DNA from 3 places in the Thermotoga sp. genome. Region 1 is predicted to be linked to each of the others. Evidence: predicted binding sites of a transcription regulator. Region 1 holds the regulator's gene; each other region holds the start of a gene.
What was found. Region 1 encodes HrcA, which represses chaperone genes, less so after heat shock. Its sites were predicted from a motif close to ATTAGCACTCNNANNNTNNGAGTGCTAAT; they were not measured.
Positions count from the first base shown of each region.

Region 1 (4,239 bases):
TTTCTCAGTCGATTCATCACTGCGAGGAGTATTCCCCTCTCCTCCAGTCCCTCAACAATTATATACTTTTTTCCACTCTTTTCTGCTTCTCTGAGGGCCGCGAACATGTTCTGAGCTATGCTGTAGGGATTTTTCAAAGAGCCCATAACAATCCTGTCATTGTACAGATCCTTCCTCTCTTCAACACATATCACAACGTGATTGGGAAATTCTTCCAGAACATTTCCCATCTTCTCGAGATTTTCCACGAGTACCAACGGCTTTGAAGGTGCATAGTGGCGGTATTTCATACCCGGTGCCAGTGGTTTTCCTTTGAACACACCCTTCTTCACAGAATCCGGTACAACAAGGCTTGGAAAGATCTCTTTCAATCTTTCGATCTCTACAGGTCCCGGTCTCAAAAGAAGGGGCTTTTCCCTGGATAGATCTATTATGGTAGACTCCAGGCCGAACAGTGTGTTTCCCGCGTCTAGTATCAATCTCACCCGTTCCATGAAATCCTCTACAACGTGGTCCACGTTCGTCGCACTGGGTCTTCCAGATAGATTCGCACTTGGAGCAGCGATGGGATCACCCAGCATTTCTATCAACTTCAATGCAACCGGATGGGCCGGCATTCTCACAGCCACCGTGGGAAGTCCCGCGGTAACCACAGGGGGGATCCGTTGAGATCTTTTTGGGAGTATGACTGTTAAAGGGCCAGGCCAGAACCTCTTCAGGAAGTCGATGAAAGATTCGTATCCGCTCGCCACTTCATCGAGTTGCGAGAAGGAACATATGTGGACTATCAAAGGGTTGTCCGCAGGTCTTCCCTTGATCTCGAAGATCTTCCTACACGCCTTCTCGTTGTAAGCGTCTGCTCCTATTCCGTAAACAGTCTCTGTTGGAAAAACAACGACCTCTCCTCCTTTCAGAAGATCAACCGCTTCCTTCAAAGACTCTTCGCTGGGAAAGACGGGATTCACTTTCACAACTTTGGTCATCGATCAACCTCCCTCATTAAAAACAAATGGGGCTCATGGAGCCCCTTCTGGTGCCGAGGGCGGGACTTGAACCCGCACGGGGCTATCCCCCAGCTGATTTTGAGTCAGCCGCGTCTGCCATTCCGCCACCTCGGCTCCTGTATAATATGGTAGCAATTTTTCATCTGGAAATCAAGTCCTTCGTTTTCTCTCACGCCCTTGAATTCTCCCAAGATGTGTGCTAAACTATTATTAGCACTCGAAAGAAAGGAGTGCTAAAAATGAGAAGACTCTCGAACAAGAGTAAATTCCAGAAAAGACTGAACGATCGGCAAAGAAAAGTACTTTACTGCATAGTGAAAGAGTACATAGAAAACAGAAAACCAGTCAGTTCACAGAGAGTTCTCGAGGTAAGCAATATAAATTTTAGCAGCGCTACCATAAGAAATGATATGAAGAAACTGGAATACCTTGGTTACATATACCAACCGCACACCTCTGCAGGCCGAGTTCCAACGGATAAAGGACTCAGATTCTACTACGAGGAAATGGTGAAACTCTCAAAGGAAACTGAAGAACTGAACCTGGAAGTGGATACCTTCAAATCCATCCCGCTTGCAGACCCAGAAAAGGTTCTGCTTCTGGCTGGGAGTCTCCTTGCCCGGTTGAGTGAAGGGTATGCGCTCATAGAAAGACCTAATCCCAGGGATTTGAAAATACTCAGAGTGATGCTCATACCGGTATCTGAAGACTACCTGATTTTCTCCATGCTGACAGAACTCGGTATATCGAAGATCACTCCCATCAGAACCCATGAGAATTTGAACTGGGAAGGGATAGAAAAACAGCTGAATTTTCTTTTGAAAGGGAAAACCATAGGAGATGTACTGACTGGAAAGGTGGAAATCCTCAGAGGGAGTGGTATTCTCAAACTAATAGAGTCTGTGATAAGCGAAAAACTGGAAAGATACATGGACGTTGGTTTTGAAAATCTTTTGAAGGATGAAGCACTTTCTTTGGAAGACATAAAGCACCTTTTAGAAGAGACCAAGGACTACCAGTTTCTGGAAAGCCTGGTAAAGAATGATGAAGATGTGACAGTGAAGATAGGAAAAGAGATCGGCAAAAAAAAGTTGGAAAAGTTTGCCGTTTTCTCCGGTAGATATTACAAAGGCCCATCACCGATCGGGAGTGTTCATCTCTTCACCTCGAAAGTCACCAGGTACGACAGGAACCACAAAATCTTTAGCTATGTGCTGAATCGACTTTCAGAATATTTCACTTCGGCGGCCAGGAGGTGATAGAATGTCTGAAAAAGAAAGAAAAAACCTTTCCCAGGAATGTGAAGAATTGAAAGAAAAATACAGAGAGCTCGAGGAGTACGCTAAAAGGTTGAAGGCCGAGTACGAAAATTACCGGGAAGAGGTTGCCCAGGAGAAAAGAGAACTCATAAGGAACGCAAATGAATATCTCATCTCAAAACTGATTCCCATACTCGATGACTTCGAAAGGGCCTTGAACCAAGGAGAGCACAGAAAATCCTTCTACGAGGGTGTGAAGTTGATCTACAAGAAGCTCCTGAACACCCTTGAGAAAGAGGGACTTGTGAAGATTCAAGTGGGCAAGACCTTCGATCCGTTCGAACACGAGGCAGTTGAAAGGGTCGAAACGGACGATGTGGAGGAGTACACCGTTCTCGAAGTGGTGGAAAACGGTTACAAATTCCATGGGAAGGTTCTGAAACCGGCGAAAGTGAAGGTGGCTGTGAAACCGAGAAAGAAGGAAGAGGAATCTTCTAGTAAAAAGGAGTGATTCCTTATGAAACGAGAAAGGAAAGATTACTACGAAATTCTCGGCGTTCCAAGGAACGCCACACAGGAAGAAATAAGAAGGGCGTACAAAAGATTGGTGAAAGAGTGGCATCCCGATAGGCATCCGGAGAACAGAAAAGAGGCTGAACAGCGCTTCAAAGAGATCCAGGAAGCTTACGAAGTCCTCATCGATCCTCAGAAGAGAGCCATGTACGATCGTTTTGGATACGTGGGAGAACAACCCATTCGCCACGAAGCAGAAACCGGTGGTGGCTTCTTCGAAGACGTATTCAGGGAGTTTGAAAACATATTCAACAGAGACATATTCGACGTGTTCTTCGGTGAAGAGTCCCGTCAAAGGGAGAGGAGAGAATACGCCCGAAAGGGAGAAGACATACACTACACCGTAGAGGTAAGTCTCTCCGACTTGATCAACGGAGTGGAGATCCCCATCGAGTACGAAAGGTATGAGACGTGTCCAAGATGTGGTGGAACAGGTGTGGAGCCGAATTCAGGATACATTGATTGTCCTCGTTGTGGTGGAACGGGAAGGATCAGAGAAGAGAGAAGGTCGTTCTTTGGATATTTCGTCAGTGAAAGGACCTGCGACGAATGTGGTGGAACAGGTAAAGTTCCTCGCGATCTGTGTCACGAATGCAGAGGAAGTGGAAGGGTTTTGAGAAAGGTGCGAAGAACGGTAAAAATACCACCAAACGTGGAAGACGGTGCGCGTCTGAGAATACCCGGCGGGGGTAACGCGGGTTATTATGGAGGGCCTTACGGTGATCTGGTGATCACTGTACGAGTGAGACCCGACAGCAGGTTCAGGAAATCCGGAAAAGATCTAGTATACGACATCACGATAGATTACCTCCAGGCGATCTTGGGAACGACCATCGAAGTCCCGCTTCCCGAGGGTAGAACAACCATGTTGAAGATACCACCTGGAACACAGCCCGAAACGGTTTTCCGACTGAAGGGGAAAGGTCTACCGAGTGAATACGGCAGGAGAGGTGATCTCCTTGTCAACGTACACGTTGAAATTCCAAAGAGCCTTTCAAGAGAGGAAAGAAAGATCCTGGAGGATCTGGCAAAAAAAAGAGGTATTCCTGTTGCTTAACGATTTGGATTCACCAGGGCTTCTCTCACAACGAGCTTCACGTTTTCCGGGACGGTAACTTCCACTGTCAGGGGTCCTCTTCTGACGCTCAACCACCCCAGTCCCGCCACCATCAGTTCTTCCCCTTCTTTCAGAACGAACCTCTCCTTCTTCCACTTGAAATCTTCGTACTTTGCCTTTGAGCAAGGTGGCTTCAAAAGATCTCCCAGTCTGTTCCTCATCAGTTCATCCGCTCTCTCTCTTTTCGTCTCGTGGAAAGTGACTTCTCTGGAAGAGAAAAGCAAGAATATGGGTCTTCTCTCTGTTTCGTAGTCGATGTCAAAACGGCACAATCCTCCCATGAAGA
Region 1 covers NZ_JAGGZH010000083.1:11,782-16,020, forward strand. Annotated here, with positions in the region: gene J7K79_RS05325 (L-threonylcarbamoyladenylate synthase) at 1-983, opposite strand, end outside; tRNA gene J7K79_RS05330 (tRNA-Leu) at 1,032-1,118, opposite strand; gene hrcA (heat-inducible transcriptional repressor HrcA) at 1,244-2,263, shown strand; gene J7K79_RS05340 (nucleotide exchange factor GrpE) at 2,268-2,774, shown strand; gene dnaJ (molecular chaperone DnaJ) at 2,781-3,893, shown strand; gene yqeH (ribosome biogenesis GTPase YqeH) at 3,890-4,239, opposite strand, start outside.

Region 2 (4,239 bases), on a different contig from region 1:
TGTCTTCAGCCTCTGTGAGCCTGTAGAATCTGTGCTTCAAAACCTCCTCCGGATTTTTTTCTACTCCACAGGCCTTTAGCGTTCTTTCGAGTACGCTTTTATCTCCAAGTTGCCTTTTGAAGAAATCAACATCGAGGTAGGCAACGTACACCGGAAAGTCGTAAGCGATTTTTCTTCCCTTTGCATCCAGAATACTCCCACGCTTTGGAGGGATAGAGATATACCAGTGAGATTTCTGCCCCCCAAGAGGAAAGAAGAAAAGATTTATGAACGACACCACCAAGAACAGTGCAAACACTGCCAGTAACAGGGCCAGCCTTTTTTCCATCTATTTCTTTCGCTCCGTGGGGTACACAACATCGAAGTAAGAGGAAATGTGGTTGAATTCCTCTTTCAGGGTTTGATACGTTCTTTCCATTTCTTTTATCTCGATCTCCAACCGCCTGTTGGCCTGGGTCAATTGAAACGCCAGAACCCCCATCTTCAACGCTGTTATTCCCATGAATATCAAAACAACAACCATGATGATCGTAAAGACAAGCTGAGGAGAGAGTACCAGAACCTTCGATTTTTGGTTTACCTTCGCTGGCAGTTCAATCTCCTCCTTCCTCCACAAGCTCCGCTGCACGCAGACGCGCACTCCTGGAACGAGGATTTTCCCTTATTTCCTCTTCCGAAGGACGTACTGGTTTTTCTGTCAAAATTCGAAGTCGCTTGGAACTTTTGAATGCCTCTTTTACTATTCTGTCTTCTAACGAATGAAAGGAAATCACCACTATCCTACCACCGACTTTTAAAAGTTTCTCCGCTTTACCCAGAAATTCCCTCAAATTCTCAAGTTCTCTGTTGACGTATATCCTTATTGCCTGAAACGTCTTGGTGGCAAAGTGCCTTTTTCGACGTCTTATCTCGTGGAAAGGAAGAGCTTCGCTCACGGCTTTCACGAGGTCGAAAGTGGTATTAAGAGGCCTGTTTTCCACGATTTTCCTCGCAATTCTCCTCGCGTACCTCTTTTCTTCACCATACTCGAAGATGATACGAGCCAGCTCCTGTTCGTTCAACTCGTTCAGTACTTTCTGCGCTGTCATTTCGCTCTCCAAATCCATACGCATGTCAAGTGGTTCTTCTCTTTCGAAAGTGAAACCTCTGTTCTCTCCTTTCAGTTGGTAGGTCGAAACACCAAGATCCATCAGTATTCCGTCTACCTTTTCAACTTCAAGAGTTTTGAGCAGGAAATCCGCTTCTTTGTAGGATGCTTTGAAAAGACTCACCCGAACAGAGAATTCTCTGAGTTTTTCTTCCGCGATCTGAAGGACTTCTGAGTCAACGTCTATCCCGATCAGCCTGCAACCAGGACAGCTTTCCAAAATCGCTCTTGCATGCCCACCCTCTCCCACCGTGCAGTCCAGAATGATCTTCTCATCTTCGGGCTTCAGATACTCGATCACTTCCCGAACCATTACCGGAATGTGGTAGTGGGTATACTTTCTCATCTTCTCACACCTCTGAGTTACAGCCGTAGACTCTGCTTGTAGGAAATTATAACGTGTTTTTTCATAAAAATCAAAAAAAGATGAACAGGTACCAAAGTACCCGAAACAGGCTTTTGATGGGAATTCTCGGTGTGGATATCTCAATATACGAGTGTATACCTGTTGTCCCGAAGAAGATAAGGTGTGTCGTTTGTTTGTTGTTACCTTATTGTTTATCATTCTTAATATTCAAGTGCTAATATATTTTCACCGGAGGTGAGATGCATGAGGAACCTGAACGACAAGATGAAGGATATCTTTGAAAGGAGTGTCGATGATCTCAAGGATAGGAACCAGAATCTCCTCAGGTCTGAACACATTCTTCTTCAGCTTCTCTACGATGAAAACGAGGTCACAAAGATTCTGAGAGAGCTCAACGTGAATACAGAAAAGGTCCTCGATGAGCTGGAAAGTCACATCGATTCCCAGTATGGGATATTCTATGGGTTTTCCGATCAGGTATACGTTTCCAGAGAACTTTCTTACATCCTGGAGCTGGCAAGAAAAGAGGCCAGACTCTTCAAACAGAAGGACGTGGGACCTCTTCATTTTCTCTTGGGACTTCTGAGAGACGGCTCGACGCATGCGGCCCGCGTCCTTAAAAAACATGGAGTGGACTATGAAAGAGTGCTTCAGAAAGTGAAGGAGCACGAGGAGGAGTTTGTGGAAGGGCGGTCAACGATCACAGCATTCGCTACGGATCTGACAAAACTTGCCAGAGAAGGAAAGATCGGTCCCATCATAGGAAGGGACAAAGAGATCGAACGTGTGATTGAGATCCTGATGAGGAGAACGAAAAACAATCCGATACTCATCGGAGACCCTGGAGTTGGAAAAACTGCCATCGTAGAAGGTCTTGCCCAGAGGATTGTTGAAGGAAGAGTGCCCGACACTCTGAAGGACGTACGTGTCTTGATGGTCGATCTTGGAAGGATGATAGCAGGTACCAAATACAGAGGAGAGTTCGAAGAAAGGTTGAAATCTTTCCTCGATGAAGTGATGAAGCAGAAAGAAAAAACCATACTGTTCATCGACGAAATCCACACCATAGTTGGAGCGGGAGCAGCCGAAGGAGCGATGGATGCCGCCAACATGTTGAAACCTGCTCTCGCTCGCGGTGAGATCAGGGTCATAGGGGCAACCACCCTAGATGAATACAGAAAACACATAGAAAAAGACAAAGCACTCGCAAGAAGATTCCAGCCAGTGATGGTGAAGGAACCCAGCGTGGAAGAAACAATAGAGATCCTGAAGGGTCTCAAGAGAGTTTACGAGGAACACCACAAGGTCAAGATAGAAGACGAAGCAATAGAAGCTGCTGCGAAGCTCTCGGCGAGGTACATAACGGATAGATTCCTACCGGACAAGGCAATCGATCTACTGGACGAGGCAGCCGCGAGGGTGAAGCTGGGTTTTTCAAAACAGGGAAGGGACGAAACAAGACTCCAGGAACTTGAAAGGAAGATAAGAGAGCTCGAAAACAGGATTGATGAACTCACCGTGAGATCCCAGTACAAGGAAGCGGCAGAGCTCAAGAAAGAACTCTTCAGGTTGAAGAATGAATACGAATCTCTGAAGAGTGGAAGGCCAGTCGTCACGGCAGAGAAGATAGCGGAAGTGGTCGAAGCCTGGTCTGGAGTGCCCGTATCCAGGATAGTGAAGTCAGAAAAGGAGAAGTTGCTCAAACTGGAAGAGATCATACATCAGAGATTGGTGGATCAGGAAGAGGCTGTCAAGGTCATAGCGGATGCTATAAGGAAAGCGCGTGCGGGGATAAAAGATCCAAACAGACCTGTTGGTGCGTTTCTCTTCCTCGGGCCAACGGGGGTTGGAAAAACAGAACTGGCGAAAACACTTGCTGAGGTTCTCTTTGGGAGTGAGAACGCTCTCATCCGAATCGACATGAGTGAGTACATGGAAAAGCACGCGGTCTCCAAGTTGATTGGAGCTCCTCCGGGATACGTGGGATATGAAGAAGGTGGCCAGCTCACAGAGGCTGTGAGGAGAAGACCATACAGTGTGATCCTGCTCGACGAGATAGAAAAGGCTCATCCAGACGTGTTCAACATACTGCTTCAGATAATGGACGACGGCAGACTGACCGACGCTAAGGGAAACGTTGTGGATTTCAAGAATACGATCATAATAATGACAAGCAACATAGCGAGCGATCTCATACTGAACTTCGTCAGAGAAGGTAAAAGCTTCGAGGAGATCGAAGAGAAAGTGAGAGAAGAGTTAAAACACTACTTCAGACCGGAATTCATAAACAGAATAGACCACGTGGTTGTCTTCAAGCCACTCACCAAAGAACATATGAAACAGATAGTGGAAATCATGTTGAGAAGACTCGAAAGTCGTCTGAAGGATAAAAACATAAAACTGACCATCACCAACGCGGCGAAAGAGTACCTCGCAGAGAAAGGATACGATCCAACGTTCGGAGCAAGGCCGTTGAGAAGACTCATTGAAAGGGAAATAGAAACGCCTCTGGCCAAGATGATCATAGCAGGTGATGTCAAAGAAGGTCAAACAGTGAGGGTGGACTTCGATGGTGAGAAGTTAATACTTGAGGTTGCAAGAGAAGTTGAAAAGGTGGAGCGAGGGGGCTAGCCCCCCTTTCTTTTCTCCCAGTTCAGCTCCGCTATGGATTTTTGAAGATAAAGAGGTTCTATTTCGTAGTAGTGCACAAGTTTCCCTTCTTTCA
Region 2 covers NZ_JAGGZH010000020.1:15,647-19,885, reverse strand. Annotated here, with positions in the region: gene J7K79_RS01885 (hypothetical protein) at 1-328, opposite strand, end outside; gene J7K79_RS01880 (hypothetical protein) at 329-628, opposite strand; gene rsmH (16S rRNA (cytosine(1402)-N(4))-methyltransferase RsmH) at 594-1,493, opposite strand; gene J7K79_RS01870 (ATP-dependent Clp protease ATP-binding subunit) at 1,758-4,145, shown strand; gene tsaB (tRNA (adenosine(37)-N6)-threonylcarbamoyltransferase complex dimerization subunit type 1 TsaB) at 4,142-4,239, opposite strand, start outside.
Region 2: J7K79_RS01870 (ATP-dependent Clp protease ATP-binding subunit) is a predicted target of HrcA. The motif match lies at 1,705-1,733, and genes of this name have one in related genera.

Region 3 (4,239 bases), on a different contig from region 1:
CCTGAGATGTTCACTTTAACACCCGAAAGATTCATTCCATCCAAAGTTTTCTCCACTTTCTTTGCGACATCACCTATCGTACCTTCTATACTTACCAAATCCACGTAAACGACTCGCTCGCCGTCGGAGTGATCTATCACTGAGGGAACGGTTTTTTGAGAGACGGTTGCGATGGCTCCGAGGGGAACTTCGCCTTTCAATCCCTCCAGTGGTGTTTTGGGTAGATCCTCTAGAGATACAGTTTCCGCTTTCTTAAGAACGATCGGCAATGTTCCCTGGTTTGTTCTCAAAGTTCCTATGTTCTTTCCAAGCATGTAGGTTTGCAGGTCCAGAAAAACCTGACCCGCCACTACGCCACTCATGAGGGACTTGTTTCTGTCTATTTTCACGTGCATCACACTTTTCTCGTAAGAGTTTCGGATCTGGATTTTCTTGACCTCTGGAAGACTCTTCAAGCGTTCAAATATCTCTTTGGCTTTCTTCTGAATGAGAGAGAGATTCTCTCCTCTTATCTCAACTGTTATCGGATAACCCAGAACTTCGTATATTTGCTGGGACTGTTCCAGAACCTCTAACTTTGCATTTGGTATATTCAGAGACATGATTTCTCTCCTCAGTTTCTCTCTGTTTCTCGCGAATTCTCTTCTGCTCCCTCTCAGATTCACCATTATCCTTGCTTCGTTCTGCCCCCGACCCATTATCTGGGAGTACTCACTGGTTACTCCCACTTCCGAGTAGAAAGAAGAGATGTTGTAGGTGGATCTGTGCCCGTTCAGGTATTTCTCTATTTTCTGAACTGCTTCAGACGTTTTCTCATAGGAAGTCTGAGGTGGCAGTTTCACATCTATCACCACGAGGTTTGTCTGGAAAGAAGGAAGAAATCCCATGGGTTTTGACAGGAGAAACACCACGGAGATGATAACCAGAGTAAATGCCACAGTGAGAACCAATCCCTTCTTATTCATGCACCATTCCAGGACCCTTCGATAAGACCTCTGAAGTTTTTCGGTGATTCTTCCCTTTCTTGGTTTTATCCATCGCGTACCGGCTGGAACGATGACGGTTGAAACGAAAAGAGAAGAAGAAAGGGCAAGGGCGAAGGCAAGGGCAAAGTACTTGAACAACCTCACTACAAACCCTGTAAAGAACACGATGGGTAAGAACACAGAAACGGTGGTGAGAGTGGAGGCCAGAATGGCAACCCATACTTCTCCTGCTCCCTCTCGAGCGGCATCGGGAATATCCTTCCCTAAAGATCGGTGGCGGTATATGTTTTCGAAGACAACGACAGAATTGTCCACCAGCATTCCCAGTGCCATGATGAGTCCACCAAGGGTCAGTGTGTCAAGATTTATTCCGAACGCGTACAGAAAGACGAAAGTGACGGTGAGAGAGAGCGGTATGGAAAAGGAAGTAACGAGCGTGGAAGTGATGTCTTTCAGGAAGATCAGAACTACCACAAATGCTGCTATGAATCCATAAAACAAATTCTTAAGCAGGTTGTCAATGGCTCTTTCAGTATAGTAAGCCTGGTTCATGGCTTCCACGTACTCTATTTTGGAATCACTCAGTATTTTCTTTATTTCACGAACTGTTTTGACAGTGTTTGCACCGCTTCTTTTGTAAATAGCGATGAGTGATGCCTTCTTTCCGTTGACCCTGACCTCTCCTTGCACATTTTCTTCTACTATCTTCACCTCTGCAATGTTCTTCAAACGAACAGGAATCAGGAGTTTCGGTACTTCACCTCGAAGCAGAGACTGATATTTTACTCCTCTGAAGCCCACGATAGTGTTCTTCAGATCATCGAGATTCTCAAAACGTCCATCGATGGAAACAGGGTAGATGTTTCCCTCTGAATCCCTCACATAACCGAACGGGTAGACGAGGTTTCCCGAGAGAATGGTTTCTATCAATGAGGGATCAACATCGAGCTTCTTTATCTTATCGTGGTCCAGAATGATTTCAACGATCTTCTTTGGTTCTCCCATTACTTCAACGCTAGCGACATCTGGAAGTCTTCTGATCTTCGAGACGACCTCTTCGTAATCTTCTTCCGTTGAAAAAGCATACACCGGGAGCAGAGAGGGATCGAATTCCACAACCACCGGTTTTGCTTCCTCCGGGAGTTCCCGAGAAGCGAGATTTACATACCTAGACAATCTTCCCACAGCGTCAGCCGTCTTCACATTCCAGTCGAATTCCGCGAGGATAAAGGAAACAGAATCCATAGATATGGAGGTGAACCTTCTAACTCCTGGTGTGGATGAGATATGCTTTTCAAGAGGAGAGGTTACGAGTTCTTCCACCTCTTCCGCTCCCGCGCCCATGTAAGTGGTTAGGACAACTGCGTAAGGATACTCAATTTGTGGAAGAAGATCCAGTTTGAGATGCTGAAAAGAGATGAATCCAAGAAAGACTATGGCAGTTAATAGCATCAAGATTGTTACGGGTCTTTTCGATGATATTTCCGCCAACTTCATTTGGATCCCTCCCCGACAGGTTTAATTATAGCTTATCTCCTGAAGGAAAACGTATTATCATTCATAGATTTCGTTTGCTATACAATATAATTTCATATACATTATGGTCAGAATTTATCCGATGATAAATGGAATTTGTGGGTTAGCGAATTATTCACCGATCTCTTGACATACCATCCTGGGCTTTCTATAATTTCTCACGGAGAAAGAAATTGAGGAGGTGGAACGATGGCTGAAAAGAAAGAATTTGTTGTTGGTATAGACCTTGGAACAACAAATTCTGTTATTGCCTGGATGAAACCGGATGGCTCAGTTGAAGTAATTCCCAACGCGGAGGGAAGCAGAATAACTCCTTCTGTGGTTGCCTTCACGAAGAGTGGAGAGATCCTCGTGGGAGAGCCCGCGAAGAGGCAAATGATTCTCAATCCTGAAAGGACGATAAAGTCCATAAAGAGAAAAATGGGTACTGATTACAAGGTCAGAATAGATGACAAGGAATACACACCCCAGGAAATCAGTGCTTTCATTTTGAAGAAGCTCAAAAAAGACGCTGAAGCTTACCTGGGCGGCGAGATAAGAAGGGCAGTCATTACCTGTCCCGCTTATTTTAACGACGCTCAGAGGCAGGCAACCAAGGAAGCGGGGATCATAGCCGAGCTCGATGTGTTGAGAATCATCAACGAACCGACGGCAGCAGCACTCGCTTACGGACTGGACAAGAGTGGGAAAGAGCAAAAAGTTCTGGTCTACGACCTCGGTGGTGGTACTTTCGACGTGTCCATCCTCGAAATTGGAGATGGTGTGATCGAGGTCATCGCAACATCCGGTAACAACCACCTCGGTGGAGATGATTTCGATCAGAGGCTCATCGAGTGGATGGCAGAAGAGTTCAAGAAACAGCATGGGATAGATCTCAGGGAAGACAGGCAAGCGCTCCAGAGACTGAGGGACGCCGCCGAGAAGGCTAAGATAGAACTCTCAACGAAGATGGAAACGGATGTGAGTCTTCCGTTCATAGCAGTTTCACCGAGTGGACAGCCACTCCATCTTGAGATGAGAATCACCAGAAGTCTCTTTGAATCACTGACCAAAGATCTCGTTGAGATGACGAGAGGACCAATAGAACAGGCATTGAACGATGCAAAACTTTCACCACAGGATATAGACGAAATCATACTCGTGGGTGGTATGACCAGAGTTCCGATGGTGCAAAGATTCATAAAGGAGTTCTTCGGGAAGGAGCCGAACAAGAGTGTAAACCCGGACGAGGCTGTCGCCATCGGAGCAGCGATTCAGGCGGCCATCCTTGCAGGAACCGAGGGTGCGAAAGGAAGGGATATTGTCCTCGTGGATGTGACGCCGCTCACACTCGGAATAGAGGTAAAAGGAGGGCTCTTTGAGCCAATCATATCCAGAAACACGAAAATTCCTGTGAGGAAGAGCAAGATCTTCACTACCGTTGAAGACGGACAGACCGAGGTGGAAATCAGAGTTTACCAGGGTGAAAGACCAATAGCAAGGGAGAATATCTTCCTTGGAAGCTTCAAACTCGTCGGAATCCCACCAGCGCCAAGAGGAGTTCCTCAGATAGAAGTCGCGTTCGATATAGACAGTGATGGAATCGTTCATGTCTCCGCAAAAGATCTTGGTTCTGGAAGGGAACAGTCCATGGTGGTAACTGGAAGACACAAGCTTTCTGAAGATGAGATAAAGAGAATGATAGAAGACGCGAAAAGATACGAGGAACAAGACAAAC
Region 3 covers NZ_JAGGZH010000010.1:41,666-45,904, forward strand. Annotated here, with positions in the region: gene J7K79_RS00760 (efflux RND transporter permease subunit) at 1-2,483, opposite strand, end outside; gene dnaK (molecular chaperone DnaK) at 2,712-4,239, shown strand, end outside.
Region 3: dnaK (molecular chaperone DnaK) is a predicted target of HrcA. The motif match lies at 2,537-2,565, and genes of this name have one in related genera.